DNA from 2 places in the Rhodococcus sp. OK302 genome. Region 1 is predicted to be linked to the other one. Evidence: riboswitches for the same ligand, from Rfam matches in the RefSeq annotation. Region 1 holds a riboswitch; the other holds the start of a gene.
What was found. A riboswitch is a leader RNA that binds a small molecule or an ion and turns the genes downstream of it on or off. The one in region 1 is predicted to bind thiamine pyrophosphate.
Positions count from the first base shown of each region.

Region 2: another riboswitch for thiamine pyrophosphate. It lies ahead of BDB13_RS24640 (TenA family protein); the one in region 1 lies ahead of BDB13_RS22835 (3-oxoacyl-ACP reductase).

Region 1 covers NZ_NPJZ01000001.1:4,966,586-4,982,546, reverse strand. The annotation lists gene BDB13_RS22885 (acetyl-CoA acetyltransferase) at 1-206, opposite strand, end outside; gene BDB13_RS22880 (NAD(P)-dependent alcohol dehydrogenase) at 273-1,361, opposite strand; gene BDB13_RS22875 (aldehyde dehydrogenase family protein) at 1,399-2,892, opposite strand; gene BDB13_RS32605 (CaiB/BaiF CoA transferase family protein) at 2,958-4,334, opposite strand; gene BDB13_RS32600 (CaiB/BaiF CoA transferase family protein) at 4,334-5,425, opposite strand; gene BDB13_RS31760 (LysR family transcriptional regulator) at 5,727-6,680, shown strand; partial or broken gene BDB13_RS31755 (AMP-binding enzyme) at 6,838-6,918, shown strand; gene BDB13_RS22845 (hypothetical protein) at 7,263-7,541, shown strand; gene BDB13_RS22840 (LLM class flavin-dependent oxidoreductase) at 7,547-8,890, opposite strand; gene BDB13_RS22835 (3-oxoacyl-ACP reductase) at 8,890-9,678, opposite strand; TPP riboswitch at 9,669-9,762, opposite strand; gene BDB13_RS22830 (AurF N-oxygenase family protein) at 10,035-11,027, shown strand; gene BDB13_RS22825 (FAD-dependent monooxygenase) at 11,146-12,912, opposite strand; gene BDB13_RS22820 (EthD family reductase) at 12,980-13,291, opposite strand; gene BDB13_RS22815 (acetoacetate--CoA ligase) at 13,297-15,297, opposite strand; gene BDB13_RS22810 (VOC family protein) at 15,287-15,961, opposite strand, start outside.
Region 2 covers NZ_NPJZ01000001.1:5,368,671-5,384,631, forward strand. The annotation lists gene BDB13_RS24595 (Re/Si-specific NAD(P)(+) transhydrogenase subunit alpha) at 1-350, opposite strand, end outside; gene BDB13_RS24600 (DUF488 domain-containing protein) at 625-990, shown strand; gene BDB13_RS24605 (AMP-binding protein) at 1,006-2,544, opposite strand; gene BDB13_RS24610 (maleylpyruvate isomerase family mycothiol-dependent enzyme) at 2,713-3,531, shown strand; gene BDB13_RS24615 (Type 1 glutamine amidotransferase-like domain-containing protein) at 3,545-4,186, shown strand; gene BDB13_RS24620 (hypothetical protein) at 4,250-4,579, opposite strand; gene BDB13_RS24625 (GNAT family N-acetyltransferase) at 5,154-5,429, shown strand; gene BDB13_RS24630 (MFS transporter) at 5,490-6,734, shown strand; gene BDB13_RS24635 (carboxylesterase/lipase family protein) at 6,731-8,299, opposite strand; TPP riboswitch at 8,404-8,499, shown strand; gene BDB13_RS24640 (TenA family protein) at 8,487-9,227, shown strand; gene BDB13_RS24645 (ABC transporter substrate-binding protein) at 9,281-10,243, shown strand; gene BDB13_RS24650 (ABC transporter permease) at 10,221-11,024, shown strand; gene BDB13_RS24655 (ABC transporter ATP-binding protein) at 11,021-11,824, shown strand; gene BDB13_RS24660 (LysM peptidoglycan-binding domain-containing protein) at 12,080-12,649, shown strand; gene BDB13_RS32260 (hypothetical protein) at 12,831-13,349, shown strand; gene BDB13_RS24670 (T3SS (YopN, CesT) and YbjN peptide-binding chaperone 1) at 13,486-14,832, shown strand; gene BDB13_RS24675 (methyltransferase) at 14,841-15,959, opposite strand.

The sequences.
Region 1 (15,961 bases):
AACTGTCGGACTCCGGCAACGGTGTCGAGTCGGGCACCGACCAGGACGGGGTCGACGCCCGTATCGACGAGCGCGGCATGTGCCGCCTCTGCTGCGAGTCCGACTGCAGACAGTTTTCGGTAGTCGGGATCGTCGAGACGTTCGGACGCTTGGCCCACGCCCACCAGAACTGGTGTTCGGGGATCGATATCATGAAGTGAGTTCATCGGTACTGCTTCTCCTGCAATAGATGTCATGTTGAATGAGCGTTCGGGCAACCAGGGCGCTCAGGTTCAGAAGATGAGAATCGGTTTGACCGTTGCCCCGGTCGCAGCTCGCACGGCCTCGTTGATCGTCTCGAAGGCGTACGTCGTCACCACCTTCTCCAACGGAAACTTTCCCTCGGCATGCCAGGCGAGCAGACGTGGAATCAGAATCGCCGGATCGGCATCACCCTCGATGCAGCCACGGATCGTCTTTCCCGACATGATGATGTCGGAGACGTCGAAACTCACTTCTGGTTGGCCGATGCCCACCAGAACCAGGGTTCCCAGGGGTCCGAGTACGTGTGCGGCTGTACGTATCACCTGGGGAACGGCCGTGGTGTCGATCGCCGCCGTCGGTCTCTCTTTCGTCAGTGCGCGAACCTTTTCCGACAGATCGGGATCGGAACCGTCGAATGCGTGTGTAGCGCCGACGTCGAGAGCGAGTTGTCGACGCTCGGCGTGGAGATCGACGGCGATGATCGTCTCCACGCCGAGTGCCGAAGCCGCCATCACCGCAGCAATTCCGACACCGCCTGTACCGAAGACGGTCAGGCTCGAACTCGGTTCCGGATCGACGATGTTGACGACTGCACCGGCCCCAGTCTGAAATCCGCATCCCAGTGGAGCAACCATCGTCAAATCCACGTCAGGTGGCACGACGATCACATTCGTGCGTCGGGCAATCGCGTGTCGCGCGAAACTGGACTGGCCGAAGAAGGACGACCACACCTCGGTTCCGTCCAGCGTGGTCAGCGGCGACGTACCGTCGAGCCGTCTCCCGGAAGCATTGCGCAGACCGAATTCCCGGCAGTAAGCCTGATGCCCGGCAACGCATCTCGGGCAGCTACCGCAGCTGTCGAAACTGATCACTACGTGATCGCCCACTCGGACATCTGTGATCTCGGATCCGATTTTCTCGACCACACCTGCGCCCTCGTGCCCGTAGACAGCTGCGACATCAGGTGTCGAGACGGCCTTGGCGCCGAGATCGGTGTGGCATATACCGGTGGCGACGAGCCGTATCAGTATCTCGTCCGAGCGTGGATCGGAAATCTCGATCTCGTGGAGTTCGAACGAACTGTTCGGACCGGTGGAAACGGCGGCGGTGGTGCGCATGGTGAACCTATTCGGGTGGTCGGGTCGACGTAGAGCCTCAGGACTTGTTCAGGCGCTGCTGGATTGCGTCCAGGGCGTAACCGATTGCGGCCCGGATGGTTTCGGCTTCGATGTCACCGGCGGGCGGAATGACTCGGGCTGCCAACGCCGTCTCGGTGGTACTGGCCGTCACGGTTCGATGGTGTGAGAAGGTATCGAATCCTACTTTGCCGCTGTACGCCCCCATTCCGCTGCGCCCGATTCCTCCGGACGGAGCTCCTTCTACGCCCCAGTGGACCGCGAGGTCGTTCCGGGTTACTCCACCGGATGTGGTGCGGCGTATGTACTCTCGGAAGTCGGCGCTGTCGGACCCGAACCAGTACGCTGCCAGTGGGCTGGGTTGCGCGTTGATGTGGTCGATCGCTTCGGTGAGCTCGTCGTAGGGATGCACGACGATGACCGGGCCGAATATCTCTTCTGTAGCAATTGTCATCTGGGATGTGACATCGAGCAGCAAGGTGGGCGCGATTCGTCGAGATGCCCTGTCCGGAAGGGACTTCTGATCCTCGTCGGTGACGAGAGAGATCGCGCGTGCGCCCTTGCTCACCGCGTCGTCGATGAGCGCAGTGACTCGATCGAAGTTGCGGTCGTTCACGATCGTGACGACGCCGGGGTTGTTCGGGTAGTCCGAGAAGTGATTCTCGATTGAACTGCGGTATTCGTTCACGAAGTCGTCGACTTTCGCACGAGGCACGAAGACGTAGTCCGGGCACAAGCAGATTTGTCCGCCGTTCATCATCCGAACACCCGAGATTCGCTCGGCAGCGAACGCAACGTCGGCGTCGTCACCGAGGACCACCGGATTCTTTCCGCCCAGTTCGAGAGTCACCGGTACCAGGTTCCGGCCCGCGTTTTCGGCGACGAGGGCGCCGACCGCTGGTGATCCGGTGAAGATGATGTGATCGAAAGGCAGATCCGAAAATGTCGATGCCGCCGACACTCCGCCTCTGATCACTACCACTTCCTCCGGGGACATTCTCGTGGCAATCGCCTTGGCGAACACGTCTGCGGTTCTCGACGGGATCTCGGAGAACTTGATCATGATTCGATTTCCGGCGGCCAGCGCCTCGATGGCCGGATGTACGACCAGAAGTACCGGGAAGTTCCACGGTCCGATGACCCCGACCACGCCCTTGGGGCGGATCTGCACGAAGGTTGGGGTGCCTGCAGCATCCGAGCCGGTCACTTCCTGATCTGCCATCCACTCGTCGATGTTGTTGCGGATGTGCTCCACTCCGGGGATGACGCCGGCTATGTCGCTGAGCAGGCTCGCAATTCGTGGACGATTTCCGAAATCGGCGTCGAGGGCCTCGGTCAACTCGTCGCCGTGCTCAAGGACGGAGGCGAGAAACCGGTCGATCCGATCGAGTCGAACTTCGGCAGACGGCGGTCCGTCGGCCAGGAAGTCGTCACGCTGTGCGCGCAGCAATTCGAGCTGACGGTTCGCGGAAGGATCGACAGGTACGACGGGATGGGCGGGGATGACGGTCATGGCGCTGTTCTTTTCTGTAGTTCGCTCTGGTGTTCGCGGTGACCGTCGGCACGGTGACCGGGTTTTCAGTAGTTTGTGACCGACCGGTTGTCGGTGTCGGTCGGAGGGAGTTCTTCCTCGAGGACGCCAGCGGCGATCATGCGATCGATGTCCTCGTCGGACAAGCCGAGAAGGGTCGACGCGATTTCGCGGGTCTGTTCGCCGAGAAGCGGAGCCGGTCGTAACTCCACATCGGGAATGTTCTCGAAGTGCGCCGGTGTGTTCTCGCTGGGCAGGAGGCGATCGATCAACGGATGCCTTGCGACTCTGAAGGTTTGGCGTGCCTGCAGGTGCGGATCTCCGGGTAGTTCCGGAAGCCTCAGCATCATGGCGCCCGGGACTCCGTTTTCCTGGAGTAGATCGACTGCTGCCCGTGGTGATCGACTGCGGGTCCAGTTCTCGATGACGGCGTCGAGTTCGGAGCGGTGTTCGAGGCGTTTCGCCGCAGTCTCGAATCGGGGGTCGGATACGAGTTCGATCGAGCCGATGCACTTGGCCAGTCGTTCCCAGTCGTCGGAGTCGCGGACGTCGATCACGATCCATTCGTCCGTGCCTGCGGCGGGATACAGTCCGCTCGGCGCGCTGCCAGTTCCTCTGTCCGGCTCCGCGCCGATGCGTACCGATGCGCTGGCAAACAGATCCGAGTGTTGAGCCAGAATCACTTCGGCTTGGGCCACGCTCACTGTTCCGCCGCGGCTGGTTCTGAGGCGTCGGACAAGCTGCGCGAGAACACCTATCGCTGAAACTCTCGCCGCTGCGTGATCAGGATAGATGGTGGAGGCGTCAGCGAATCCGCCGTTGTCGTTGTCGTACTTCCAAGCCAGGCTCAGACCGGTCGAGGCGCGGACCAGCGGACCGTATCCGAGTCGGGCGTTCCAAGGGCCGCTGTTACCGAATGCGCTCGAGTCGGCAACGACTATCCGAGGATTGATCCGGGACAGCTCCCGATAGGACAAGCCGAGTTTGTCCATTGTTCCTGGTTTGAAGTTCGAGAGGACGACATCGGATTGTTCGACGAGCGACGCAATGTAGGTACGGCCTTCGGGAGAACGGAGGTTGATACCGATGCTCTTCTTGTTTCGGTGGCCCCAGGCGAAGACCGGAGTGATGAGTGCGCCGGACATGGACTGTCGGCTACCGTCACGGAAGGCGGTGTTTTCGATCTTGATCACCTCGGCGCCCATGTCCGCGAGAAGTCGACCTGTTTCGCCACCTGCGACGATGACGCCGAGATCGAGTACCCGAATTCCGTCCAGCGGTCGCCGTCGGACGGGGTTCGCTTGTGGCGAGTTCGCCGTCGACGGGCCGGCCAGGGGTGGTAGATCGGAGAGAATCTCGGTGTCGTATTCTCCGTGTTGCGGTGCCCGCCTGCGAATTCCGGCTCGCGTGCCGTCAATCTCCATCAGTCCGTTCGGGATTCGGAGTGCGCCCAGGGGGTGGGGACCGCAGCGAAAGCATCTCGCTCCGAATAGTGTTCGGAGTCGAGAACCTCCGCGAAGTCGAGTAGTTCGCCGCACGGCACACCGAACTGCTGGCCTTCCGTCACCGCCTGCGTGCGACTCTTGGAAGAAAGGAATACTTCGATCGCGGGATACAGTGTGCCCACTGCGGCGTATCTGTGTTTCAGTTGACCGAGTTCGGGATCCGCGAACTCAGCAGGCCTACCCATCCATTCGAACATCCCCTGCCATTGCCGAGGGCTGAGGATGCACAGGCGTACGTATCCGTCCGTGCACGGGAAGATCGGGTACAGATGGCTCGAATCGGGTCGTCCGCGGGGGCCGTCGGATGTCGGTACGCCGCCGGCTGCGGATCCCGCCATTCCGAATCCCGGATCGATGATCTGAACGGTGCTTTCGAACACCGAGACGTCGACGTCGTCCCCCGAATCGGTCAGCAACCGGTTGTAGTAGGCGAGTAACGCGGCCCATGCGGTGGTGACTGCGGCCGATTCGAGTGCGATCGGTCCGGGAGGAACCAACGGCGGGCGCCCGGGCAGGCCCGACCGTGACAACACACCTCCGAGTGCGACATGTACCAGCTCCGTTGCCGTCCAGTTCCGGTACGGTCCGGTGCGGCCGAAATCGCTGAATGACACGATCACCAGGGTCGGGAACTCCCGCCGAAGTGCCGCCGGTTCCAGACCGAGATCGGTCAGTCTGTCCACTCCGAGACCCTCAATGAGAATGTCTGCCGTTTGCAACAGTCGTTGTAGGATGTCGATGCCGGCAGTCGTGTCGAGGTCCAGCGACACCGAGCGCTTGTTCGCATTGTGGGTCTCGTGATGGACGTCGACTCCGGCGAGATCCTGAGGATCGGCGCACGGCCGGTCGACTACGATCGGCGCGACTCGAATGACGTCGGCTCCCAGATCGGCGAGGATACGTGGACCCATCTCGCCGCTCCGCCCGGTGAGGTCTACGACCCGGACGTTTGCCAAGGGAAGATCGTGTTCGTTCGGCAGATCGGACGTGGGGTCCTGCGGCATGCTCATGTGGAGAATTCCTTTCGTGACGGAACTCGTGTCCGGGACCGAGGGGAAGCTACGGGTTTGTCCGGCATGTGGATGCTGGGTGCCGTCGCCTGCAAGTTTTCGTGAATACGTTTGCTGCAGTGTGGAATTGGGGATGTCTGTGGATCGCGACAAGGCCGGGGGCTTCCTGCTGCTCGTTCAACGATCACACGAATGTGGTCGCGGTGGCCATCACTCATTTCGACGCTCGCATATGCTGCAAAACGCAACGTGTAGGAATTCCCGAGTTGACTACTGCTCGATCGACGAACATTCTCGACGGATGGATCTGTCGCACCTGAGGTGTTTCGTTGCCGTTGCAGAGGAGCTGCATTTCGGCAGAGCCGCTGCCAGAATGCACCTCACGGCGTCACCGGTGAGCCGGATGATCAAGGAACTCGAACGCGAACTCGGTGGCGAACTGTTCGTCCGCCGCTACCACGAGGTGCAGGTGACACCGTTGGGCCGGGCACTGCTCGAGCGAGTCCGCGACGTCCTTCGTGGTATCGACCAACTCGACGTCGTCGCCGCGGAGTTCGTCAACGGCAACCGGGTGATGCGTATCGGGGGAACACACCGGGCGCCGCCCGCGATGACCGACAGTTTCATAGCAGTCGTAGAAGACGCGGCGGCGCCGTGTTCGGTGGATTTCGTCGTCGCTCAGTCAGCGGATCTGATTGCCGATGTCGAGAAGGGTCATCTTGCTGCTGCCCTCGTTCATCTACCCATCAACACCGATCTGCTGGACAGCGTGATTATCGGGTCGTACTCGTTCGTGGTCGCCATGCTCGCCGACGATCCATTGGCGAGTAGCGAAGTGCTCGCGCTCGAAGATCTCGCTCATCGCACACTGACGGTGCCTCCCGCGACCCCGCACCCTTTCGCGATGCGCCGAGTGCGCCAGCGTTTCGTGGAGTCCGGGATCAAGAAGTTCCACCGGATGCCCGACTACGACACGGTGCTCCTGGCGAGTCACATCAGGCGCAACAAGGGCATCACAATTTCTTTGCACCCCTCGACCGGTGGCGCAGCCGGAATCTTTGCCGATCCGGGATTCGCTGTGGTTCCGTTGAGTGACGAGCTCGAACTGCACGTGGGTATCGTCTGGAATCGAGAGTTGGTCGACCTGGATCCGCTTCTGCAGTCCGTTGTCGCGTCGATCAAAGCCACCTGGACGGCTGAAAGCGTGGGCGGCGACGCCGAAGTTCTGACGACGCCGAGTTTTACTGTCAGGTAGCAGGACTGGCTTGACCACTTCGCCGCTCGACGACGCGACTTCGGCCTCGTATATGTTGCTCAACGGTAATGTGGTGAGCATGGTGTCGGACGGAAGCGGCATTCCTTCCAGGACGATCAGCTGTGGAATGTACGCCTTCGGATCGACACTGCCTCGAACGAGCACCGGCGATATCGGATACCTCGATGACGACGGTTACTTGTTTCTCACCGACCGAAAGTCGTTCATGATCATCACTGTGGTGCAACCCGCCGACCGGGGCAGTCGCGTTGGATTCGACAGTCGTCTCGACATGGGCGCGGATGCGCTACCGCAAACCGATCGTCGACGCAGACGCGGACGGTGTGCCCCGCCCGATCATCCCCGTGCCCCCGGACTCACGCCATCCGTACGCCCGTAGGCGCGGGCATTACTTTCCGAACGGTCGCTCGGTCTGCATGATCGACATGGGCGCTCGAATATCTTGGTGCAGTGTCGAATTCGAAGCGGCTGTGTACTCCTGTGGCTTCGGCCTTCGCGTCGTGACCGACGTCCCCGCAGTGCCCGGCCGCATCACTTCCCGTTCCGCACGTCGCCCGGGTATTGAATCTTTCTCCCGCGGGTACGAACAAAGAAATCAGCGGACGGCCTGCTGTCGAGGCGCTCGGGGAGCGGATCCCGAAGTCGCGCCACATCATCGCGGCCCGCGCCTACAACTATGTCCTCAACGAACGATTCGCTCTGCCGGTCTGGCGCCTGGGCTACACCACCATCGATGACCTGCACAACGAGTCCGATTCACTCGAAGACGACTACGCTGCGGCAGGCTACGAAGCAGTCGCCGCTCTGTACAGCGCCCCGCCGAACCGCACTGCGCGGTGAGGGATTCAGCTGTCCTTGCCTGCGGAGTGTTCCTGTTTCGCCCCCGGTGTCGGTGCTGCACTCTCCGGACCGACTAGATTCTCGCGCAGCGTTGCACCCTCGTACTCGCGTCGGAAGAGACCCCGAGCCTGAAGTACCGGAATCACCAGGTCGACAAAATCTTCCAGGCCTTGAGGATAAGTTGGCGGCATCAGATTGAAGCCGTCAGCGCCTCCGTCGACAAACCAGGATTCCATCTCGTCGGCAATGGACTGTGGTGTTCCGATCATGGTTGCGTGACCACCGCCGGCGGCTAAGGTTCCGAGCAATTCCCGGACCGTCGGCGAGTCCTTTTCCACGGTCCGCAGGATCGTGGCGTACCGGCCCTGCGGACCGTCGAAAGATTCGAGGTCCGGCAGGGGCGGCACCGGAGCGTCAAGGTCCCAGGTTTCGCAGTTCTGGCCGGTGAACAGCGAGAGTTGCCGGATCGACTGGGTGGTCGGCAACAGTCGATCTAATTCAGCCTTCTTCGCACGTGCTTCGGCAAGTGTGCTGCCGACGTACGTGACCAGGCCGGGCATGACGGCTACGGAACGGGAATCTCGACCGGACTCTTCGATTCTGGCCTTAACATCCGCATAGTAGGTCTGCGCGCTCGATAGATCGTAGGCAACCGCGTAGATCGCTTCTGCTCGTCGTGCCGCCAACTCTCGACCTTGTTCCGACGCGCCGGCTTGGAAGAGTACCGGTCTTCCTTGCGGTGATCGCGGAACAGTCAACGGTCCGTCGACGCGAAAGTTCTTGCCTTCATGACCTATTCGATGAATCTTGGTAGCGTCCGCAAATCTACCCTGGCGGTCGAGAATCAGGGCATCCTCGGACCACGAATCCCACAGTGCCAGAGCTACGTCGACAAACTCGTCAGCGCGCTCGTATCGGGAGGCATGATCAGGCATGGCGTCAAGGCCGTGATTGCGTGCTTCCTGATTGAACATTGAAGTCACCACGTTCCAACCCGCACGCCCGCCACTGATGTGATCGAGTGAGGCGAGTAGTCGCGCTGCATGGAATGGCGTGTAGAACGTCGTGGAAATTGTGGTGACCAGTCCGACGTGCTCGGTTGCCCGTGCCATCGCCGTCAATGCCGTAATCGGTTCGAGGAACCACGACGCGCCGGATTCCGGTTCACGAACGCTGTGACCGTCGGCGAAGAAAACTGCATCAAGTTTTCCGCGTTCGGCAGTTTGGGCCAGAGACTCGTAATACGTGATGTCGCCGAGTCTTTCGACGGGCGAGTCCGGGTGTCTCCAGGCGGCGCTGTGATGTCCGCAGCCGAGTAGGAACGCACCCAAATGAAGTTGTCTTCTCATCAGTTCTTGACGAGTCCTCCGTCGACCACAAGATTCTGGCCGGTAACTGCACGTGACCACGGAGAGGCGAAGAACAGTGCAGCGTCGGCAAATTCGCTCGGCGTGGTCACTTTACGTAGGGGAGTGCTCTCGGCGATCATGTCGAACACGGCTTCGGGCGTTGCCGCACTGGCATCGGTGGTTCGCAGGAGTCCGCCGGAAATCATGTTGACGGTGATGCCGTCGGGACCCAGATCTGCGGAGAATGTCCGCGTGAGTGCCAGGAGTGCAGCTTTGGCGGCGGTGTAGTCGTGATAGGGCACCACCGGATTTTGAACCAGATTCGTTCCGACAGTAATGATTCGGCCGAATCCGAGCGCCCGCATTCCGTCAATCGCAGCTTGCGTCGTATTGAGAGTTCCCGACACGCTGCCGCGCAATTGTGCATCGAAATCTGCCCAGGAAATCGTGTCGGCCTTCGGGCGTGCATCGCCGTTGAAGGTGAAATCAATCAGAGCATTGTTGACCACGGTAGATATCGGCGCGCCGAAATGCGTACGTGCGGTGGCAAAAAGCTGATCGACGGACTGTCGATCGGTCACATCTGCGCGGATTGCGAAAGCGTGGTCGGATCCCAATTCTGCCACCAGGGCGTGGGCGGCTACTTCACTCTTGTGGTAGTTCACGATCACCCGTGCACCTTGTGCCGCAAATGCGCGGCTCAAGGCGGCGCCGAGGCCACGTGCCCCACCTGTGATCAGGACGATCTGCTCGTTGAGTTCGAGAGCACGCTGAAACTGTTCGGTCATGACGACATCCCTCCGCCAGTGCTAACTGGTCAGGTTCATCGGGTCTGATCTCAGCCGACTTTTTCGGCACCCCGTGTCGATGACCATCAGATCATAGATGCCGAGACATCGGGCACTCCGGTGCAGATATTGCGCTCGCGCGGTGCCATTCCGCGCCACGGCTGCCGCAACCCCTTGCCGCAGCCAGGGGCACCCAGTTTTCGCCTATCCAGGAGGAGGCGATCGCGGCTGTGGTCGGTGATGTCGGAGGTTCGTAGGCAGCGAAGGGGTTGCGTGAGACGTGGTGTCACACTAAGTTTAGGCGCAATCGAGTTCGTTGATCACGATCGACGAACAGGCGCCTTGAGGAGACACCGATGGTTCGGTCAACGTCTATCAAAATGGATCAGCCTTACCGCGAGTTGCTCGCAACACTGTCCGATGGGTCCGTGCACAGGCGGTTTGATCCCTACCTCGATATCGACTGGGATTCACCGGAATTCGCGATAGACCCGAATGATCCGCGCTGGGTACTCTCGGCGGTATCGGATCCACTCGGCGCCACCCGCTGGTATCAGGATCAATCGCTGGAACGTCGTATCGCGATGGGAAAATGGCGTCAGGCGAACGTAACCAAGGTGGGCTCGGCATTCGAGAGCATTCTGATCCGAGGAATGCTGCAGTACATCATGGCGCTACCCAACCAATCTCCCGAGTTTCGGTACTGCCTTCACGAGATGACCGAAGAGTGCAATCACATCCAGATGTTCCAGGAATTCGTCAACCGCGTCGACGTTGACGTGCCGGGGATGCGTCCGTTGTTCCGGCGCTTGTCGCCGTTTGTGGGGTTGCTCGGCGCCAAATTCCCGGTCATCTTCTTCATCGGCATCCTTGCCGGTGAAGAGCCTATCGACCATTTTCAGAAAGACCTTATCCGCGAAGGTAAGGACACGGTGCCGGTCATGCTGCGCACCATGGAGATTCACATTGCCGAAGAGGCGCGGCACATCTCCTTTGCTCACGACTTCCTGCGTCAGCATGTTCCAGCGCTGAGTCCGTTCGGCCGAGCGATGACGTCCGTCGCCTTTCCCGGTGCAATGCGGTGGTTGTCCGGCGAAATAATGTCACCGCCAAAGGAATTCGCCAAGAAGTTCGACATTCCCGAGTCGGTAATAAGAGAAGCCTTCTGGAGCAGTCCGCAGTCGCGTCGAATCTTGGGAAATTACTTCGGTGAAATGCGCACGCTGGCAGACGAACTCGGTTTGATGAATCCCGTGTCGAGGCGGGCGTGGAGAAAGCTGGGAATTGCCGGCGACATGGCCCGGTATCGCGGCGAGCCGAGACGTTCGGAGAAGGTGCGCGTCGCCTAGTACTGCAACGACAGTGCGTGATGTGCCGCTACCGATGCCGGCTCGCAGTGAGTAATACGCGAGCCGGCATCGGCCAGTGAAGGAGTTAGTGGTGGGCGAACGTAGGGAATTCAGAAGGTCACTGAGACAGTCCAAGTGCGCGTTCGACAGCGGACACGAGTTCCGTGTCGCTGCCGGGGGTATAGCTTGTGCTTCTCCAAGCGACGTGGCGGTCCGGCCTGACCAGCACACAACCAGACTCGTCGACCTCACGGCGTTGGGCCCACTCGCCATAGGGGTCGGTGATGCTGCTGTTTCTGCCGATGATGTGAACCTGGACAGGTACACCGAAACGTTCGGTGGCCGTCGCGGCGGCGCGTTCCCACTCCTGGCCTCCGGTGCCGGTGAGTAGTGCGAACTCGAGTCCAGAGACGAGATCCAGCGACGAGATAGCCTCGCGACCGTCGCGTTCGAGGCGAGCGTGGGGGACGCGCACTCCAGGACGGGAGGTGGGCTCGTAGTAGAGCTGCGGATCACGCGTCGGCGGTGCTTCCGCTTGATCTTCCGATGCGATCGCATCACTGTGATAGCGGTAGCCGAGCTCGATTCCGTGTGCGTTGAACTGGTAGTTGCTCAGTTCGACGGCCTGTCGCAGGGCTTCACGACGTGCATCGCCCGCGGGACCCGCCTCGAAGAGTACTGACAGGGCTTTTTGCCCGTCCTCGACAGATTGTCCTGGTTCAAAGCCCAGTGCGGCTTCGACTGCACCCGATTCTTGCAGGCTGGTGATTGCGCGGTTCACGCCCTCGACACCCACTGGCTGGCGCTCGGCGGTGTAGCTGTCGAGGAGTGCGCGGCCTCCACGTCCGGCGAGATTCAACGCCAGTTTCCATCCGAGGTTGTAGGCATCGGCGACGGACATGTTCAGGCCAAGCCCGTTTGTCGGCGGATGCCGATGGACCGCGTCGCCCATCAGGAACACGCGGTCAACGTGATACTGCGGTGCTACCTGGGCTCGAACCTGCCAGCCGGCTACGCCAAGGATCTCCGGGTCGACATCGTCGCCGACAAAAGCCCGAATGCGGTCAACCAACTGCTCGTTGGTCATATCTTCGAGAGGGTCCGTGGCAGGGTCGAACATGAAGATCAGCACAAACTCCGTGAAAGGCTTGTGGCAGACCAACGTCCCCAACCGCAGCGGTGCGTGGGGGCCAGGTGCCACGTTCCACGACAGCACTCCCGGTCGGTGCTCCAAGTACTTGGACAGGTCCGCGCGGAACCACACATTGGCTGCACGTGCGAGATCGTCAGGTCCCTCGGCCGACAGCCCCGCTTGACCGAGAATCTTGCTGTTCGCCCCGTCTGCAGCCACCAAATAGGTTGACCGCACACTCACCTCGTCGCCCGTATCTCGGTGGCGCAGAGTGCTGGTGACTCCGGTGTCGTCCTGAACGAACTCGACAAACTCGTGCCCGAAGCGGACATCGCTGCCGGCTTCGCGTGTTGCCTCGAGCAATAGTGGCTCGAGCACCGTTTGTGGGCAGTTCGCCATCGGCTCGGGGCTGGCTTTGAAGTAGTCGGCGGCACGGTCGGGACTGGTACCCCAGGTTTCCGAACGTGCGATCTCGGGGCCCGTCAGGCTCGTCGACCACACATTATTTGCCATGAGGTGTTGCGGCGTGGCCACCGCATGGAAATCGTCGCTGATACCGAGATGGCGCAGAATCTCGACGGTTCGCTGATTGATGATGTGCGCGCGAGGGGTGTGGGCGGTTCCTTCGTATCGTTCGACGAGGAGGTGCTCGACTCCATACCGGGCCAGCGTCAACGACAGAGCCAACCCCGCAGGTCCGGCACCGACGATCAGAACGGGAACTTCTATGTGTTCCGTTGTCTCACTGAACATTTGAATACTCCTTGTGGTGGGTAATTCACATCAAGTACAGACTTTGCGCAGTCGCGCCACCGGCACGTCAGGGCCAGATGGTTTCTTCGTTGCTCGCGATGAGTGTCATTCCGCCGGTAGCGAATTGCTGAGCATCGGTGGCAGCGGCTTGGCCTTCGGGGGAGGACAAGGCGGCGTTGCACTGCTCCTGGTTTTCGAAGTACAGCATCGCGAGGGCGTACGCCTCAGCTGGGCCGCCGCCCAGCGGATCGCACTTTCCGGCCGCGAGACGCTGCAGGCCGGGGATGTTACGAACCTTCGGGAGGTGCTGATCCCGATAATAGGAATCGAACAGCTCAGTATCCTCAGGGTGGTTGTAGACGATGGCAACTCGGTACATGGGGACTACTTTCGTGCGGCGATCGGGGGATCGGTGCGAGTTTTGTCGAGTGGTCTGAAAGCGATGAACTGGTAGAGCGCATCGGCGTTGTCGACCGCCTGTGGATTGAGCACCGCGACAGGGTCGGCCCCTTGCAAGATTCGCTTGATCGGGACTTCGAGCTTCTTTCCGGTTCGGGTGTGCGGAAGCGAGTCGACGAGGATGATCTCGTCGGGAACATGTCGCGGACTGGCGTTAGTTCGAATCTCGTTGCGGATCAGCTGGGTGAGCCTACGGGTATCGACGGGTGGGCGTGCCGGCACGACGAACAACGGCATCCAGTACCCACCGTCGGCAAGCTCGACACCAACGACCACGCTGTCGGCCACTTCCTGCAACTGGTCGACGACTTGATAGATCTCGCCGCTTCCAATTCGTACCCCGTGCCGGTTCATCGTGGCGTCTGAACGGCCGTGAATGACGACGCCACCCCGTTCGGTGATCGTGATCCAGTCGCCGTGACGCCAGACCCCGGGGTAGTGGTCGAAATAAGCGCTCGTGTACTTCGCGAAGTCGGTGTCGTTCCAGAAGCGGATGGGCATCGACGGCATCGGGCGAGTAACGACCATCTCGCCGGTTTCCCCGATCACCGACTGTGCGTGTTCATTCCAGGCGTCGAGGCGCACGCCCAGCGCGGGGCCCTGGATCTGGTCGGCGAACACCGGTTCGGTGGGAACACCACCGGCGAACGACGAGCAGATGTCGGTGCCGCCGCTCGCCGAGGCCAACCACACCTGCGGAAGTCGTTGGTAGACCCAGGTTGCGGTATCGGGAGGGAGTGGTGAACCGGTGCTGCCGATGGCACTCAGTGTGAGGTTCGGCGCGACGTCCAGCGGGTGCATATCGCCCTTGTGGGCGGCTACCAGACTTGCGGCACTGACGCCGAGAACATCGAGACCGAGGCGTTCGGCGATGCGCCATATCTGCGCGGCATCAGGCCATGACGGCGCACCGTCATAGGTCGATATCGTCGCCCCGACCAGCAGTCCGGAAATCTGGATGTTCCACACCATCCAGCTCGGTGTGGCCAGCCACAGAAATCGGTCTCCCGGAACGAGGTCGGTGTTCAGGCCACAGAACTTGCTGTGCTCCAGCAGGATTCCGCCGTGACCGTGCACAATGCCCTTCGGCGGTCCGGTGGTGCCGGAGGAGAACAGTACCCACAGTGGGTGGTCGAACGGCACGCGCGTGAATTCCGGCTCGCAGCCGTTCTCGGTGAGGTCGGTGAACCTTTCCCCTCGGGTTGTTTCGTCGAGCAGCCCCAGGTTGTCGATCCAGACCACGGACTCGACGGTCGACAACGAGCCGGCCAATTCGGTAACGCTCTGGCGGCGGTCGAAGATTTTGCCGCCGTGGTGGTATCCGTCGGCTGCGATGAGAATCTTGGGTTCGAGCTGCGCAAACCGGTCGTGCGCACCCTGAGCTGAATACTCCTGCGCGCAAGACGCCCACACTGCGCCGACCGCGGCGGACGCGAGCATAGCGATCACTGCGCCGGCGATGTTGGGGACATAGGCGACAATCCGGTCGCCGGGAACAATGCCCTGCGCACGGAACCACGTCGCCAAGCCGCCCACAGCGAGCCGAAGTTCTCGCCACGTCATTGTGGTCAACACACCGGACTCGTTGAGCGACTGAAGCGCGAGTCCGCTTTCCTGTTCGTGGACAAGCGCGTTCGCGGCGTAATTTGTGGTCGAACCGATGAACCACCGGACGTGTGGCATCCCCGCACTCTCATCGAGGACCTGCTGAGGGTCGTCGATGTCGAGGTTGAAGTAATCGCGAATCGACAACCAAAATGCACTGAGGTCGGTGGTCGACCATTCCCACAGTTGGCGATAGTCGGTGAAATCCAGTTGCCGCTCGCGTTGGAGCCAAGAGAGATAGTCAGTCAAGACCGATTGCGCGGCAAACTCGGCGGACGGAGCCCACAAAGCGCCGTCCGCCGTGACGGAGTCAGCCGGCATCGTGCGATCCGGTCATGTGCGCCGCGAGATCCTCGGGCATGACAAACGACGGCGGCGGCGGTGGACCCCAGTTGAAGAGTCCCTTCGCGCCCTCCCAGACCCCGGGCTTCCACAGGGCGTCATCGACGATGCAGTCGAGATCGGAGTAGTACTCCGCGAAGTTTCCGGCTGGATCCTTCAAGTACCAGAAGAAGTTTGAGCCCACGTGGTGTCGGCCGAGGCCCCACACGTGGCGTTCCGGGTGGTTCTCGAGCATGGCCATCGCGCCGCGGCCGATCTCGTCGACGTCGTCGACCTGCCACGAAGTGTGATGCAAGAAGTCCGCCGGCGCTTGTTGCACAAGAATGTTGTGGTGGTCGGTCGAGCACCGCATGAACGCGGCGAGTGACGGAATGACGTCACTGATCTTGAGTCCGATGCCGTCAGTGAAAAATTTCTGTGTAGCAGCTTGGTCCGTCGAGCCGATCACTACATGGCCGAGTTTGCGTGGCCGCACACGATCTTCGCGCAAAATGCCGGGGGCCCGGTTGTTGCTACGGTCGATCCGGCCTGGGCCGTTGTAGACCGGCGCAGACACCGGAGACTGGATTATGTGCGACGTTACCTCGACCGTCGCTCGGAAGCCGGCGATCGGTTCGAATGTCTCTACCCGGCCGTCGCTGGT
Region 2 (15,961 bases), 400 kb from region 1:
ATGCCGGCTGCCTTGAGCTCGGCGATGCGGTTGTCGGCGTTGCGGGGATTGAGGAACCCGATCAACTTGGCGCCGGAACTGATGCGGGCGATCTCCTCCGATGACGGAGGGGCGACCTTGACGACGACGTCGGCGGTCCACGGATCGCCGATCTTGGCGCCGGCGGCGCTGTAGAGCTCGTCGGGGATCAGGGCGCCGAGGCCGGCGCCGGATTCGACGATGACGTCGACGCCTTTGCCGATCAGGGTGGACACGATTTTGGGCACGAGGGCTACCCGTCGTTCGCCGTCACTCGATTCACGAGGGACACCGACCGATGGACGCACTTGTGCGCTCTTCGATGTTTCCATTTGTTCCATTACCTTCTGCGGTTGGTGGTTCGCCTACTGCGACGAGCGGCAACCAACGTGTGATGAGCGGAAGATGACCCGCTTTTGGGTGAATGGTGACTGATACTAGCCAGACTTCTCCGATAAAAGTGAACCCGAAAAGGAACTTTCATCATCTGAATCGAGTCCGAACAGTATCTTTGGGGTATTCCCTCACCATGCTTGTGAGGTCAGTCACACCCTATTGGGTGCCCGTTCCAGTATGTGAAACAAGAACTGAGCCGAGGTGTCGACAATGACGAGTCGAATCATCACCGTCGAGAGGGTTTACGAACCGACAGCCGAACCGCAGGCGGTCCGGCTGTTGGTTGATCGGTTGTGGCCTCGCGGAGTACGACGCGAAGAGTTGGCACTCGACGATTGGTCGAAAGATCTGGCGCCGTCCACCGAGCTACGAAAGTGGTACGGCCACCAGGTCGATCGTTTCGAGGTCTTTCGCAGCCGTTATGTTGCGCAACTCGATGCATTCCCCGTGCACGACTACGTCGAACGTATTTCACCGAGCACGGACGCCCGCGCGGTCACGCTTCTGACTGCCAGCAAGGATCTGCCCCACAGCCATGCCCGGATTCTTGCCGACTACCTTCGCTCGAACTTGTGACGACAATTCACGCCATCAGCAGTCCACATACTGGGACCTGAGCTTGTGCTTGACCAGTTTTCCTGTAGCGGTCCGAGGCAATTCTTCGGCAAAGTCGATAGATCTAGGTGCTTTGAAGTGCGCAACCTGGTCTCTTACGTAGTCCAGCAATTCCTGGGCGACGTCAGCCGAAGGTTCGATTCCGTCGGCTAACTGGACAACCGCCTTGACTTGTTCACCCATCTCTTCGTCAGGAATCCCGATCACTGCGACATCGAATACCTTCGGATGCAAAGTCAGTACATTCTCGGACTCTTGAGGATAAATATTTACGCCACCGGAAATGATGGTGAATGCAGCGCGATCGGTCAGATAAAGGAATCGTTCGTCGTCGATGTATCCGATATCGCCACTCGTGGTCCACGTCGGATGATCGGGATGCTGCGCTGACGCAGTTTTCTCAGGGTCGTTGTGATAGCGGAACGGGAGTGTTTCGCGCTCCCAGAACACTGTGCCGATCTCGCCGACGGGGAGATCCTTGCCGGCGTCGTCACAAATGTGCACAATTCCCATGACTCCGTCACGACCGACGGAACCGGGATGCGCCAACGACTGCACACTGTTGATGAAGGTTGCGCCCGAGCCTTCGGTCGACGCGTAGTACTCGTTGATCACCGGCCCCCACCAATCGATCATTGACGCCTTCACTTCCGGTGGACACGGCGCCGCCGCATGGATGGCGACCTTCAGGCTCGACACGTCGTATCGGGCGCGCACAGGCTCGGGCAATTTGAGCATTCGCACAAACATCGTCGGCACCCATTGGCTGTGTGTGACGGCGTACTCCTCGATCAACCGAAGCGCGGTCTCGGCATCGAAGTGGTCCATCAAGATCACTGTGCCGCCCACCGAATTGATGACGCCGCAAAAACGTAGGGGCGCAGCATGATAGACCGGGGCTGGGCACAAATAGACTGTGCTGGAATCAAATCCGTACATCGGCGCGAAAATCGCGGTGTACGGATCCATCGTCACGTCGACGTCACCTTCCGGGAGATCACCCTTGATCCCCTTGGGTCGACCTGTTGTTCCCGACGAGTAGAGCATGTCCGCCCCGCGAGGCTGCGAATCCAGCGGTTCGGTGGACTGCGCCGCAACCACGCCGTCGTAGTCCTCGAATCCTGCCAACTCGCCGCCGTACGCCAACCGGTGGCGCACCTGCGGTATCAGCAACGGTTCCACCGGTACCGCGTCGGCCACGGTTGCCGACGCGATCAGTACCTTCGCCCCGCAGTCGTCGACAATGTACGCGGCCTCCGGCGCCGTCAGGTGCGAGTTCACGACGGTGATGTACAGCCCGGACCTCAGTGCAGCCCAATACACTTCGAATGCGCGGAGATCATTGTTGGACACAAGCGCGACGTGATCGCCCGGTTCGAGACCGATCCCGCGAAGGTATCGTGCCAAAGCCGTCGAACGCTCGTCGAGCTGCCGATACGTGATGGACTCGCCCGTCGCCGGTCGGATGACAGCAGGCTTGTCCGGGGTGGACTTGACAAAATTTCCAGGAAACACAGCAGACTCCTCGGATAATTCGGCGTCGGCACTCGACATCCCTGGTCTATCACAGGATCAGCCGCCTGGCCGCGAGTTTCCGCCAACAGGTTTCGCAACGCCGAGAACACGCGCACACGTCATACAGTGGTTCAAACTGCAGAATCCGAAGCCTTAGGAGATCACAGTATGAGCAGCTGGCCCCAGGAATCCTTGACCGATTCATTGATCGAGCAGTGGGAGGTCATCGGCTCTCTCCTCTCCGGACTCGAAGGCGACGCCTGGTTCTCGCCGACCAACCTGCCCGGTTGGACGGTGCACGACGTTGTTGCGCACATCATCGGGACCGAATCGTTGCTGTCGGGAATCGAACCGCCGACAACCTCCATCGACGTTCATACGCTCCCGCATGTCCAGAATGAGATCGCCGCATTCAACGAACGCTGGGTCGAAGGGCTTCGTAAAAGCTCGCAGCCGCAGCTTCTCGCGCACTTCCGGGAGATCACGTCCCGCCGCGCGGAAGTTCTGCGCAACCTGACCGAATCCGAGTGGAATGCAGAAAGTCTCACCCCGGTCGGACCCGCGCCGTACGGACGCTTCATGCGTATTCGGATCTTCGATTGCTGGATGCATGAACTCGATATCCGCGACGCCGTCGGCGCACCGACAGTCGAGAACGGCCCGCGCGCGGAGATCGCGTTCGAAGAAATCACCGGCGCCCTCGGATTTGTGGTGGGCAAGCGAGGAAAAGCACCCGACGGTGCCCGCATCACTTTTGTTCTCGACGGCCCACTGGCCCGAGAGCTCCATGTCTCCGTCGACGGGCGAGCTGCCCTTGTCCCGGCGTTGGACGGACCGGCAACCACCACGGTGCGAATGAGTTCGGAACTCTTTACTCGAGTCGCCTGCGGACGTGTACGGGCGGCCGACCATCGAGACGACATCATTCTGAGCGGCGACCTCGAGGTGGGCAAACGAATCGTCGACAACCTCGCTTTCACCATGTGAGCCGGAAGGTCCGGTGAAACTTTTTCTCTCGTCGTACCGGTTCGGCGACCATGCCGATGCGTTTGCGACCCTCACCGGCCACGGCGCACGGATTGCCGTCATCGCTGCGGCCGCCGACGCGTGGCCGGTGGCGGCGCGATCCTCGGCGGTGACAAGCGAATTGGTATCGCTTCGCCGCACGGGTTTCGACGCCGCGGAGGTCGATCTCCGCGACTACCTCCACTCACCGGATTCACTCCACCGGCACCTGCGTGCGTTCGACTGTGTGTGGGTTCGCGGGGGAAACACTTTTGTCCTGCGCGCTCAGTTGGCGCGTTCGGGAGCGGATCGCATTCTTGCGGAACTCGCGCGCAGCGGAGACATCGTCTACGCGGGATACAGCGCCGGTGCCGCGGTTGCCGGCCCGACGTTGATCGGATTGGACGTCACCGACGATCCGTCGGAGGTACTCCCGACCTGCGGGTTCGAACCGATCTGGTCCGGCCTGTCACTGATCGACTTCGCGATAGTTCCCCATGGCGGGGCCTCTGAATTGGAGGATCCGGCAGCAACGGCAAAAACCGTCGAGATTCTCACGGCGTCGCACATTCCGTACCGAGTACTCACTGATCAACAGGTGGTCATCGTCGACGGCGGCGAACCCTACGTCTTGTGAAATGCACTCTGCGGGTCACCGGTACCGGTGACCCGCAGAGGAAGTTCAGTCGTCAGTGACTCTTCAACCGTGCTCGGCGACAGAAGGCGCGTGCGAGGTATGCGACTGACGTTCGAGGCGTGCCCAGGCGATTTCCCAGCGCTTCACCGAGACCTCGTCGGCATCTTCGAGGAGCGCGTCGAGGAGGAGTCGCGGGCTGGTGCGCCAGGCCAGTTCGGCAGCACGCACCTCGGCAGCCGAGAACAAGCCCGAGGCTTCGAGATCGCGAATCCACTCAGCGATGTCACCGCGATGAATCTTCGAAATCGTCTCGTACCCGAGGTGCTCGTCGAGGAAGTCGTACGAGAATATTGCGGCAAAGTAACTGTTCGACTCACGCTGCCCGAAAATCATGTGCGGTCCTTCCTCGAAGTGTTCGACGACGATGTATTCACGAACCGCTGAACTGTTACCCGGAAACTTTCTTCCGGCGAACGTGTAACGCTTCGTATGTCCCCGACGATTGACACGCTAACCCCCAGAAGCGCGGTTTGGGTTACCGATGATGAAACGATTCGTCGAGAAATCCCGATCTGGGCAACTTTCCGTCTCATCGACGACAATTCTCGACTCTCACGCCAGTTCCCTGACCTGCAATATGTCGGCTTTCGAATGATCTCCGGACGCGACTCGCCCGTTCAGAAAAAAACCTTTTGCCGGTTCTCACATCTTGGGATCATTACGGTAGCAAACAATGCGCAGCGTAATTTTTCGATTCCAATGAGGCACGAAAAGCCTAGTACAGGCCGTTTTCACTACCCTCGGACTCTTACAGCAGAACCTTTGAACAGACGTCCAAATTGGACTGTAGCAATCGGACAAATCGGCGCGAGTCTGGCACCGGTTCCGGGTACGACTCCGAGTACCGTTTCGAGCAGAGCACAGACTGGGTAGATCACAGGCTGCCCCGAGAAAACTGGAGTCACTCATGACCGACAAAGTCGTCCACAATGTCGAAGAAAGTCGCTTCGACATCTACTCCGATACCGAACTCGCAGGATTTGCCGAGTACAGCGAGTCGAACGGTGTGCGCGACTTCCATCACACCGTGACCTACCCACAGTTCCGAGGTCGCGGTCTCGCGGCCGTCGTCGTGCGCGAGGCACTCCACCAAACACAGGCCGACCAGAAGAAAATCGTCCCGTCCTGCTCCTACGTCGAGAAGTTCGTCTCACAAAATCCGGAATTTCAGGAACTCCTGTAGGCCGGCGGTTGTCCCGGAGGTAACCAGGCTAGCCATCTGCCCGAAACGGAAGGAACGCCCGTGCCCGTCACACGTCGTCGACGGCCCACGGGCGCACCGGGCCGCGCTCGCTACCTTCCGCTGGTTTTGATCAACCTCGCGACGCTGTTCTCCGGGATCGGAAACGGCATCGCCATCGTGGTGATCCCGTGGCTGGTCCTCGAACGCACCGGACGCGCCTCCGACGCCGCCATCGTTGCCGGGGCGGCCGCTGTGCCCCTACTCGTCGCGAGCCTGTTCTCCGGAACCTTTGTCGACAAATTCGGCCGACGACGCACCTCGATGGTCTCCGACGCGTTGTCCGCGGTATCGGCGTCGGCAATTCCGCTCTTCGCCGTTACCACCGGCCTGAGTATTCCGTTGATCGCCGCCCTGGCCGCTCTCGGTGCCACGTTCGATCCGGCAGGCATGGCGGCCCGAGAATCGATGTTGCCGGCGGCTACTCGCGCGGCCGGCTGGAAACTCGATCGGACCAACAGCCTCTACGAAGCCAACTACAACGTCGCCTATCTCATCGGACCCGGAGTCGGCGGAGTCCTGATCGCGATGATCGGAGCTGTCACGACACTCTGGATCACTGCCGCCGGATTTGTGTTCTCGATAATCGTCGTTGCCTTCATCCGCCTGGCCGATGCCGGAACACCCGAGCAGGACGCGCGGCCGGCGTCGATCTGGCACGGCACGCTCGACGGCCTGAAGTTCGTGTGGAACAACAAGATTCTGCGAACCCTGGCACTGGTCGACATGGCGGTAGTGGCGCTGTACATGCCCGTCGAAAGCGTCGTCTTTCCGGTCTACTTCACCGAACTCGATCAACCCGCGCAACTCGGTTCGGTTCTGATGGCCTTGGCTGTCGGCGGGATTGTGGGTGCACTCGCTTACGCACCACTCGCGCCCCTGATGTCCCGGCGTTTGATCATGATCTGTGCCATCGGGGTACTCGGCATCGCGATGCTGGCGATGGCGCTGCTGCCTCCGCTGTGGGTGATCCTGGTGCTCGCAGGCCTGCAAGGCCTTGTGTACGGCCCGGTGGGCCCGATCGCGAACTACGCCATGCAGACACGAAGCCCGGAGCACATGCGCGGACGTGTTGTCGGCGTGATGACGTCGACGGCCTACGCAGCCGGACCGCTCGGATATCTGCTGGTCGGCCCGTTTCTCGATCAGTTCGGCATCTCGGCAACCTTTGTCGCTCTGTCCATTCCGATTGTTGTCATCGCCGTGGTGTGCACTGCCCTTCCGGTGCTGGGCGAACTCGACAGCTAATGGAATCCCATCACGTCATTGCCCCAGGCCGTGCGCAAGCCCTGATCCGGATCGTGGACGAGCGAATCGGTGGTGTCGATCAACAGAGTCGATCGTTTCTCTTCCTCGTACGGCGCCCAGTGTTTTGAGCCGTCGAGTGCTGCCGGGACGGCATGTCTGGCAAATGCGAGCCACCGACGCTGGATGCGGCCGGCAACCTCCAGAGCAGCCTTGCGGCCACTCAACCAGAACGTCGGGTCGACATTCAAAGTACCGAAATTGCCGAATACATACGGTAATTCGGTAGCGTGCCCCGCACCGATCCGAGCAGCCTTCAGCATCGGAGTTGCATGATCGAACCGGTACACCCACGTCGGTGAGTGCCGGCAGTGCGCGTCGGCAATCCACAGCGTCGGCATCCGGAATGCCGCGTCACGCGAAAGAGCCAGAGCACCACTCGGTTTGGTGTGATCCGGATAGACCGACATGATTTCGGCCAGTCTCGTCGGCGAGATGTCCGGATGATCGTCGGCCAACGCTTGGAGCATCGCCTCCACCGACTGCGCACTCACCGGCATCAGCGGCGACTTCATGAACTTGAAGATCGACGCCTCGTCCTTGTTGGAGCCGATGATCAAGGGAATCCTATGGGCGTACCCCTTCTGAAACGCTGCAACGGGGTAGTGCGGCACCAGATCCCGATCCACCACCGGTGCCATCGCCAGGGTTCCCGGCATCCGAGTCGGAATTTCGTTGACCAACTCGTCGCCGGCCTTGATGATCAAATCGAGGTCTGCCGTAATGAGCGCGCCGACATCGTCGACCGGCGTCGACATCAGCTCGAGAAAACGACTCGCCACCGATTGTGCGCGCTTACGGCCGTAAACCGATGTGGCCGGCGGACTTTGCGCGATCGCCCGCTGGAACAGTCCTTCGGCACTCGGGCACGTCATCAGCGTCGTGATCGAACCCGCGCCCGACGACTCGCCGAATACCGTCACCTCGTCCGCATCTCCACCGAACGCGTCGATGTGATCACGAACCCACCGAAGCGCCGCAATCTGGTCTCGCAAACCACAATTCGACTCGAACACCACATCAGGCGTCGAGAAGGACGACAGATCCAGAAATCCGAGCGCGCCGACGCGATAGTTGAACGAGACGATGACAACGTCGCCTGTCTCCGCCAGGTGCCGTCCGTCGTAAATTGTCTGGGCCGCCGAACCCAGGCAATAGGCACCACCGTGTATCCACACCATCACCGGCCGCGGTGTGCCGTCGGGGCGCGGGGCCCACACATTGATCGACAGGCAATCCTCGTCGATGACAAAGGCGCGGTCGATCGGAACCGCCGGGCTTTGCCCTTGCGGCGCGATCGGACCGAATTCTCGGCAATCTCGTACGCCATCCCACGGTTGCGGTGGGCGCGGTGCCCGGAAGCGGTGCTCACCAGTCGGAGCGGCAGCGTAGGGAATTCCCTTCCATACAAAAACCGAACCATCGGCATACCCCCGGACGTCACCGTCCGGAGTTCGCACGACCACTGTGTTGTCGTCTGTCTGCTCCGGTCGAATATCAGTCTCCATGCCGCAGTCTCCTCACGACCTCACCTGAGAACAAACTGCACCAAACCTACCAATTTCCAGCAGGTGGGGACGGACCAACAGTTCCGACGGTGTTATGGTCGCCTTGTTCTGACACGGGGTGCTCCGCATGGGCGGGGCTGAGAACACACCCGGGAACCTGATCAGGTAATGCTGACGAAGGGATGTCATGGCTACTACACAGCCTGCATACAGTTCTGCCGTAAACACGGCGCCGCTCGACGATTCGGGTCGTTTCACCGACCGACTCTGGGCCGAAATCGAGCCACTGCGTGAGTCGATCGACTCACTCGAGTTCCTCCGCCGACTCGGCGACGGAACCCTCCCGCTCGACGCTTTCCGGCGATACATCGAGCAAGACCAGCTCTACCTCGACGGATATTCCAAGGCACTATCCCTGGTTTCCGCTCACGCACCGGATGGTCAGGCCGCTGGATTCTGGGCCAACTCGGCTTCGACCGCCGTATCCGTCGAAGCAGCTCTCCACGAGGGCATGCTCACCGGTGGCGTACTGCCGGAATCGACCGGTCGGCCTGAGCATTCGCAAGCATGCTTGGGATACGTGTCCTATCTGATCGCCACCGCAGCCACGGCGCCTTATCCGGTCTCCGCTGCAGCGGTACTCCCCTGCTTCTGGATCTACGCGGAGGTCGGGCGCGGGCTGGCTGCGTCGGCACGCGAGGTACTCGACGCCGATCCGTCACATCCGTACGCGCAGTGGGTCACCACTTACGACGCTCCGGAGTTCCACGAGTCCGTCGCGCGAGCTCGGGCGCTCGTGGACGCAGCCGCTGAAGCCGCTACCGAAGCCGACCGCGCCGCGATGAGCGAAGCGTTCCGCATCGCGAGCCGGTACGAGTTGATGTTCTGGGATTCGGCCTTGAACCAGCAGCACTGGCCTGCGTCATGAGATCGTTGCGACGCGCACTGGCGACCACAGCCGCGATAGCCGCCGCACTGACCATGATCAGCGGATGTTCCAGTGGCACAGAATCATCCGACGCCATTCGGTTTGCCCTCGACTGGACACCCAACACCAATCACACCGGACTGTACGTCGCGATGCAGGAAGGCTACTTTGCGGACGCCGGCCTCGACGTGTCGATTCTCCCGTACAACAACACGTCCCCCGATACCTTGGTGGATGCCGGCAATGCCGAGTTCGGGATCAGCACCCAGAGCCAAGCCACGTTCGCACACGCGGCCGGTGCCGAAACAACCGCCGTCATCGCACCACTTCAGCACCGCGCCACCGGAATCGGCGTCAAAGCCGATCGCGCGGACATCACTCGTCCGCGTGATCTCGACGGAAAGATCTACGCCGGTTTCGGCGATCCCGGCGAGGTCGAGACACTGCAGCAGGTCATTCGCAACGACGGCGGCACCGGTAACTTCACGACGGTCGCCTTGGGAACGTCTGCCTACGAAGCGGTGTACTCCGGAAAAGCCGATTTCACGGTGTCGTATTTTGCCTGGGAAGGCCTCGAGGCCGAACGCAACGGAACTCCGATGCGCTACTTCCAGTACACCGATTACGGATTTCCCGACGCGTATTCCATTGTGATCAACGGCAATCAGAAGTGGCTGAAAGATCACCCTGACGAGGCCGCCAAGTTCGTCCAGGCCGTTCAGCGTGGATATCAATCGGCCGCCGACGATCCCGATCGCGCTGCCCAGGATCTGATCGACGCCAACCCCGGCGCCTTCACCGACGAAGACCTCGTGCGGGACAGTCAGCGGATGCTCGCGGCCGACTTCATGAAGGACGCCGACGGCGTTGTCGGACGACAGAACCTCGAAACCTGGTCCGGTTACTCGGGTTTCCTCTTCGACAACGGGCTTCTAGCCGGACCGGATGGCAAAAAGCTGACCCAGAAGCCGAATTGGTCGGAGTATTTCACCAATGAGTATCTCGCCGCGCCCTGATCTGGCCGGCCGCCTGGGATCTGTCACACGGCGAGCGCTGCCCGCGCTCGCCGTTGTCATCCTGCTGGTCGCGGCATGGCAGATCTACGTCGACGTCAGTGATATTCGGCCACAGGTTCTGCCGTCGCCGTGGCGTGTGCTCTCACAGGGCTGGGACCACCGTGAGGTGATATCCGGCCATGCATTGTCGACGCTTCAAGTGACGCTCATCGGATTCACCGTCTCGTTGGTACTGGCGTGGATTCTGGCTGTGGTGGTGGACTTTTCGCCGTGGCTCTCGCGGGCACTAGTGCCATTGTTCGTCGTCTCGCAGACCTTGCCGATCATTGCCATCGCTCCTCTGATGATCATCTGGTTCGGTTTCGGTCTGCTGCCGAAGGTTCTGGTGATCGCCTTGGCAACGTTCTTTCCCATGACAATCGGGCTTATCGAGGGCTTTGCTGCCGCCGATCGAGACGCCGGCGCGCTGCTGCGAAGCATGGGCGCATCACGGTGGCAGGAGTTTCGGTACGTCCGCCTGCCCTCGGCGATTCCTCGCTTCTTCACGGCTTTGCGCATCGGCATCACCTATGCCGTCGTGGGTGCGGTGTTCTCCGAATACGTCGGCGCCACCTCCGGTTTGGGCATCTATATGAGTACACAGAAGAATTCGTTTCGTACGGATCTGGTACTGGCCGCGGTACTGGTGACTGCGCTCATCAGCGTCACTCTGTATTTGTTGACCTTCGCGATAGAGCGACTGGTTGCGCCGTGGGCGTTGAGCGAAAGGGTGCGAGCATGATTCCCGAACGCATTGTCGACGTCGCCTCACTCAGCAAGGAATTCTCCACTCGTGGGGAATCCCGACAGGTTCTCGACGCCGTGTCCTTCCATGCTGCTCCCGGCGAATTCGTCTCCGTCATCGGACCGAGTGGCTGCGGCAAGAGCACAATCTTCAATGTTCTGGCCGGTCTCGAAACACCGACCTCGGGAACTGTCACCGTCGGCGCTGCGGATTCCGGTTCGGAAGTTCTGACCGCCTACATGCCACAGAAGGATCTTCTCTTTCCCTGGCGGACGGTTCTCGACAACACCACGCTCGGCCTCGAAGTGCAGGGCGTATCCAAGAAGATTGCTCGGGACAAGGCTCGTGAGTTGTTCTCCGCCTTCGGCTTGTCGGGCTTCGAAAATTCAACTCCGTCACAACTGTCGGGGGGAATGCGTCAGCGTGCTGCCATGTTGCGCACCGTCGTCCAGGGCAAGCCGGTGCTACTGCTGGACGAACCTTTCGGGGCTCTCGATTCTTTGACCCGTACCGAGATGCAGTCCTGGTTGCAGGGCGTATGGCAGCAGTATCGGTGGACTGTCTTGATGATCACCCACGACATCCGTGAGGCGATCTACCTCTCCGACCGTGTTGTTGTTCTCTCGGCCAGGCCGGCGACGGTCAAGCGCGTCGTCGATGTTCCACTTCCACGACCTCGCGAGTTGGACATGATCACCTCGCCGGAATTTGCGGCCATCGAACGCGAACTCCTCCAGGTGTTGCACAGCGAGACCTTGGCTTCGCTGTCCGATCAAACCTTCTCCAATGATTGCTGAGAATAAACTGAGAGCCTCGGACTTCATCAGGCATTTCATACCGGCAGGTACCGGCACCTCACCCTATTTCAGCCAAAACCAGGAAATTCCAGCAAGATTGGCTAAATAGATGCGAATCATTGCCTGTTGTGCACACCACCGAACTCTCCAGTAACGTAGTGTGGACCGCCTACGCGGCCACTCACCAGAAAGTAACTGGTAGGTAAAGTGCGGCGTGGCAGTACCAAAACCGCAACAGATTTGGAAAGGGACAGCGTGAGCACACTGCAGTCAGGTCAGAGTCTCGGAGTCGGCCAGGAACTCAAGTCCGACAACGGTTCCTACGCCCTCACCTTGCAGGACGACGGCAACCTTGTTCTCTCCGAGAACGGCCAGGCCGTCTGGGCCGCCGGCACCAACGGATCGGGCGGCAATCGCGCGGACGTGCAGGCCGACGGTAACTTTGTCATCTACAAGGATGCGGATGCAGTCTGGGCGTCGCAGACCTCAGGCAACGAGGGCGCTTCGCTCTCGGTCCAGGACGACCGCAATGTCGTTCTCTCGGCCGGCGGCCGTGTCTTGTGGTCCACGGACACCGCTGTAGCGGCTCCCGTTGCCGAGCCGACGCCCGAGCCCCAGGCCGCTCCGATGCCCGCACCGGAGCCCGAGTCGGCTCCCGCCGCTCCGGCAGCACAGACGTACACGGTCGAGGGTGGCGACACCCTCTGGGCCATCGCCGAGCGTTTCTACGGTGACGGCAACCAGTACCAGCGCATCGCCGATGCAAACGGCATCTCCAACCCGGATCTCATCAACGCGGGTCAGGTTTTGACCATCCCCGCCTAGGTCCCACCTGCACAGTTACCCCGGGTATCGACGTTCGTCGGTGCTCGGGGTTCTGCATTTGCCGGCAATTTTTGTGTTGCACGACACACTTATCAGTATCCCGATAAGCCGCTTTCGCTGTTCCGCCTGTGTTCGGTTTCGCCTACAGTACTCACGTACTGCTCCCGAAGGTCAGGTGAACATGAAAGACAGAACAGTCATGATCGGCGCTCTCACAGTGGCCGGTGTTTCTGTAGCTTCAGGTCTCGTCTTCGGAGGAGCAGCGGGCGCATTTGGCGCCAGTGGCCCCGTCGTCACGCCACCCTCGCTGGTTTCGACGGTCACTGCCGATTCACTCGCAGACTACGAACCGGCAGCGTTCTACAGTTCGATCGCCGTGTCGACCATCGCGATCCCTCCGACCCCGACATGGGCGGTTGCAGCGGAGGCCACCGCACCACGCAACCAACCCTTGACCGTCGACCTCGACGTTTCGGCCACCACACCAGCAGTCCCGACGCCCACGACAGCACCTGCTGTCACCAGTGCCATTGCGCCGACTACCCGCGTTGTTGCGCCGGTGACCAGCACCGTTGCGTCAACGACTCGAACCACCACCAAGTCCACCGTGGCCCCGACAACAACGACGTCGAAAGTCACACCCGTCACGACTACCTCGAAAATCCCGGTCGTGACTATCGAATTCTCACCCGAAGACTGACCGGCAATTTCATCGGGCCGCACTAGCGACAAGCTGACCGGCCGTGATCGGCGTTACACCGCTGACCTGCGGACACCGACATTGTCGGCCCCTCGCGTTACCGTATAGGTCTCAGCGTTGTGGAAGGAGGTGACTGATGGCCGTGCACGGATTCGATCTCGATCTCAGTGTTAACCGAGCTTGGACGGAGTTTCAGGCTCGCCTTGCCGATCACATCTCGATCATGGCCGACGGCGATGTCCTCGCTGTCGAGTCTGCGGTCGCTGCCTTCGACCCCGCTGAGGGCGGCGCTCCCTGTGTTCAGTTCTTGATCTGGGACAACAACATGGTGCGGTGCGAGGTTCCCTCCAACAACTTCCTGCACCCCAAGTTTGCACTCGACGACGCCGGCCTCCAAGCTCTCGTCGACCTCGGTTGGGCTCCGCCTTCCGATAATCCCGAAGCTGACAACAGTTCACCGGCGTTCTGCGTCGACAAACGGCAAAGCTGGGCAGATCAGTTGGCCTCGATGACCGTCGCGGCGTTCCGCACGGTTTTCGGAGTCCAGCACCCGGCATTCCTGTCCAGTGATCTCACCGGCAATCAGCAGACACCGGATTTTGATCCGTCGATCACCACCGTCGACGCTATGCCGATCCTCGACCCCACGGCGGCCTACACGCCACACGATGTCGATCACCTCAAAGAGTTGGTCACGCTTGCCCTCATTCCCATGCTCGGAAATCTTCCCGAGCGTGACGGCGACGGCGATATACCGATTCGCGTCGGATCAACCGTCATGTTCATCGGTCCGCTCGCGGATTCCCTTGACGTTCAACTGTTTTCACCCCTCGTCCAGGACATCAGCAACCGCACCCGGGCTGCCGAGGTCATCGCGGATCTCAACCGCAAATGGTCCCGCATCAAGTTCGTCTTGATCGACGACAGATTGTCGGTGTTCCTCGAAGTCGCCGGCTCACCGTTTGTTCCCAAACACCTCACCGATACGTGCGCGTCGTTGACGTCGTTCCTACGGAGCGTCGACGACGAATTTGCGGCGCGGATCGGCGGAGAACTGTTTTTCGCGAACAAAAATGGTGAGGTCGGCGCGCCACAACCAGAGCTCACCTTCGAGGATTTGCCCCCAGAACTCGAAACTCTGCTGCACCTCGACCTTGATGTCGCCGACGATCTCGAAGCCGTCGCCGATGTCTGCGGCCGCGACCGCGACCTGATCCTGCAGTTGCTCCATGTCAGCAATGAGTGGCAGATTCAGTTGCGAGGCCAAGCCGCCGACGCACAAAGTCGTGACGACGCCGAAGAAGCCGCGGGATTCTCAGCTCAGGTGACTATGTGGGAACGCATGGTCGACCGCCTACGCGGCGCACTTCGCCTGACTGTGCTGCCCAACGTCAAGACGGATCCGCCGGCAAAACCGCAGCCTGAGCAGATGGGACTGTTCGCAGATCCCAGCCAGCAAACGCTGTTCGACGATCCGTCCTGACCTGAGGCTCAGCGTTTACGCAGTCGCCACAGCGACGTCGTTTCACGCGCGCGAGCCGCATGGAGTGCGTCAGTTCGATCGCTCACTTTCGCGTGGGTCGGTTTGACGTCGACACGGTCGATCACCGTCAAGCCGCCCGCCGCGATCATCGCGTGCAGTTCCGATCGGGTGCGCAGGCCAAGGTGCTCGGCTATATCGGAAAGAATCAGCCACGCCTCTCCGTCGTCCTCGAGGTGCGCTGCTACGCCGGTCAGGAAGCCGTTCAGCATTGCTCCGGCCGGATCGTAAATCGCGTATTCGATGGGCGACGTTGCCTTGGCCGGAATCCACGGAGGGTTGCAAACGACTAGAGGCGCAACACCTTCCGGAAACAGATCAGCTTCCACTACCGTCACCTGATCGCTGTACCCCAGCGCGTCGAGGTTGGTGCGTGCGCACTGCAAAGCGCGAGGATCCTGATCCGTCGCAACTACTGCTTTGACACCGCGGCGGGCAAGTACAGCCGCCAGCACCCCGGTGCCGGTTCCGATATCGAAGGCCAGCTCAGTCGATGGCAGCGGCGCCGCGGCCACCAGATCGATGTACTCACCACGCGCCGGCGAGAACACTCCGAATGCGGGATGAATCCGCGCATCCAATGCGGGAATCAGCACACCCTTGCGATTCCACTCGTGAGCACCGACGGCACCCAGCAAATCGCGAAGTGCCCGCACCGACGGCTGATCGGTGACCCCGAATGCCTCCGTGAATGCCTCTTTTGCATCGGGCGCACGACGAAGCGGAATCGTGAGGTCCGCGTCGAGAGGAATCAGGAGCATGCCGAGAATCTGGGCGCGACGCCCCTGAGCCTGACGGTGAAGGTGAAAAGCTTGCGCCGGATCGTCCGATCCGCGACGTGGTTTGCGATCGATCCGCGACGCAATCGCCTGAGACAGTTGGCGCGCGTTGTGGAAATCGCCGCGCCACAGGAGAGCTGTTCCCTCACAGGCCAATCGATAGGCGTCGTCGGCCTTCATAGTGTCGTTGGCGACCATCACGCGCTTGGGTGCCGGCGCCCCACTGGTGGAACCCCAGAGCGCACGGTGCTCGGTGTCGTTCTCGGTCCACACAACATACTGTTCGGTCATCA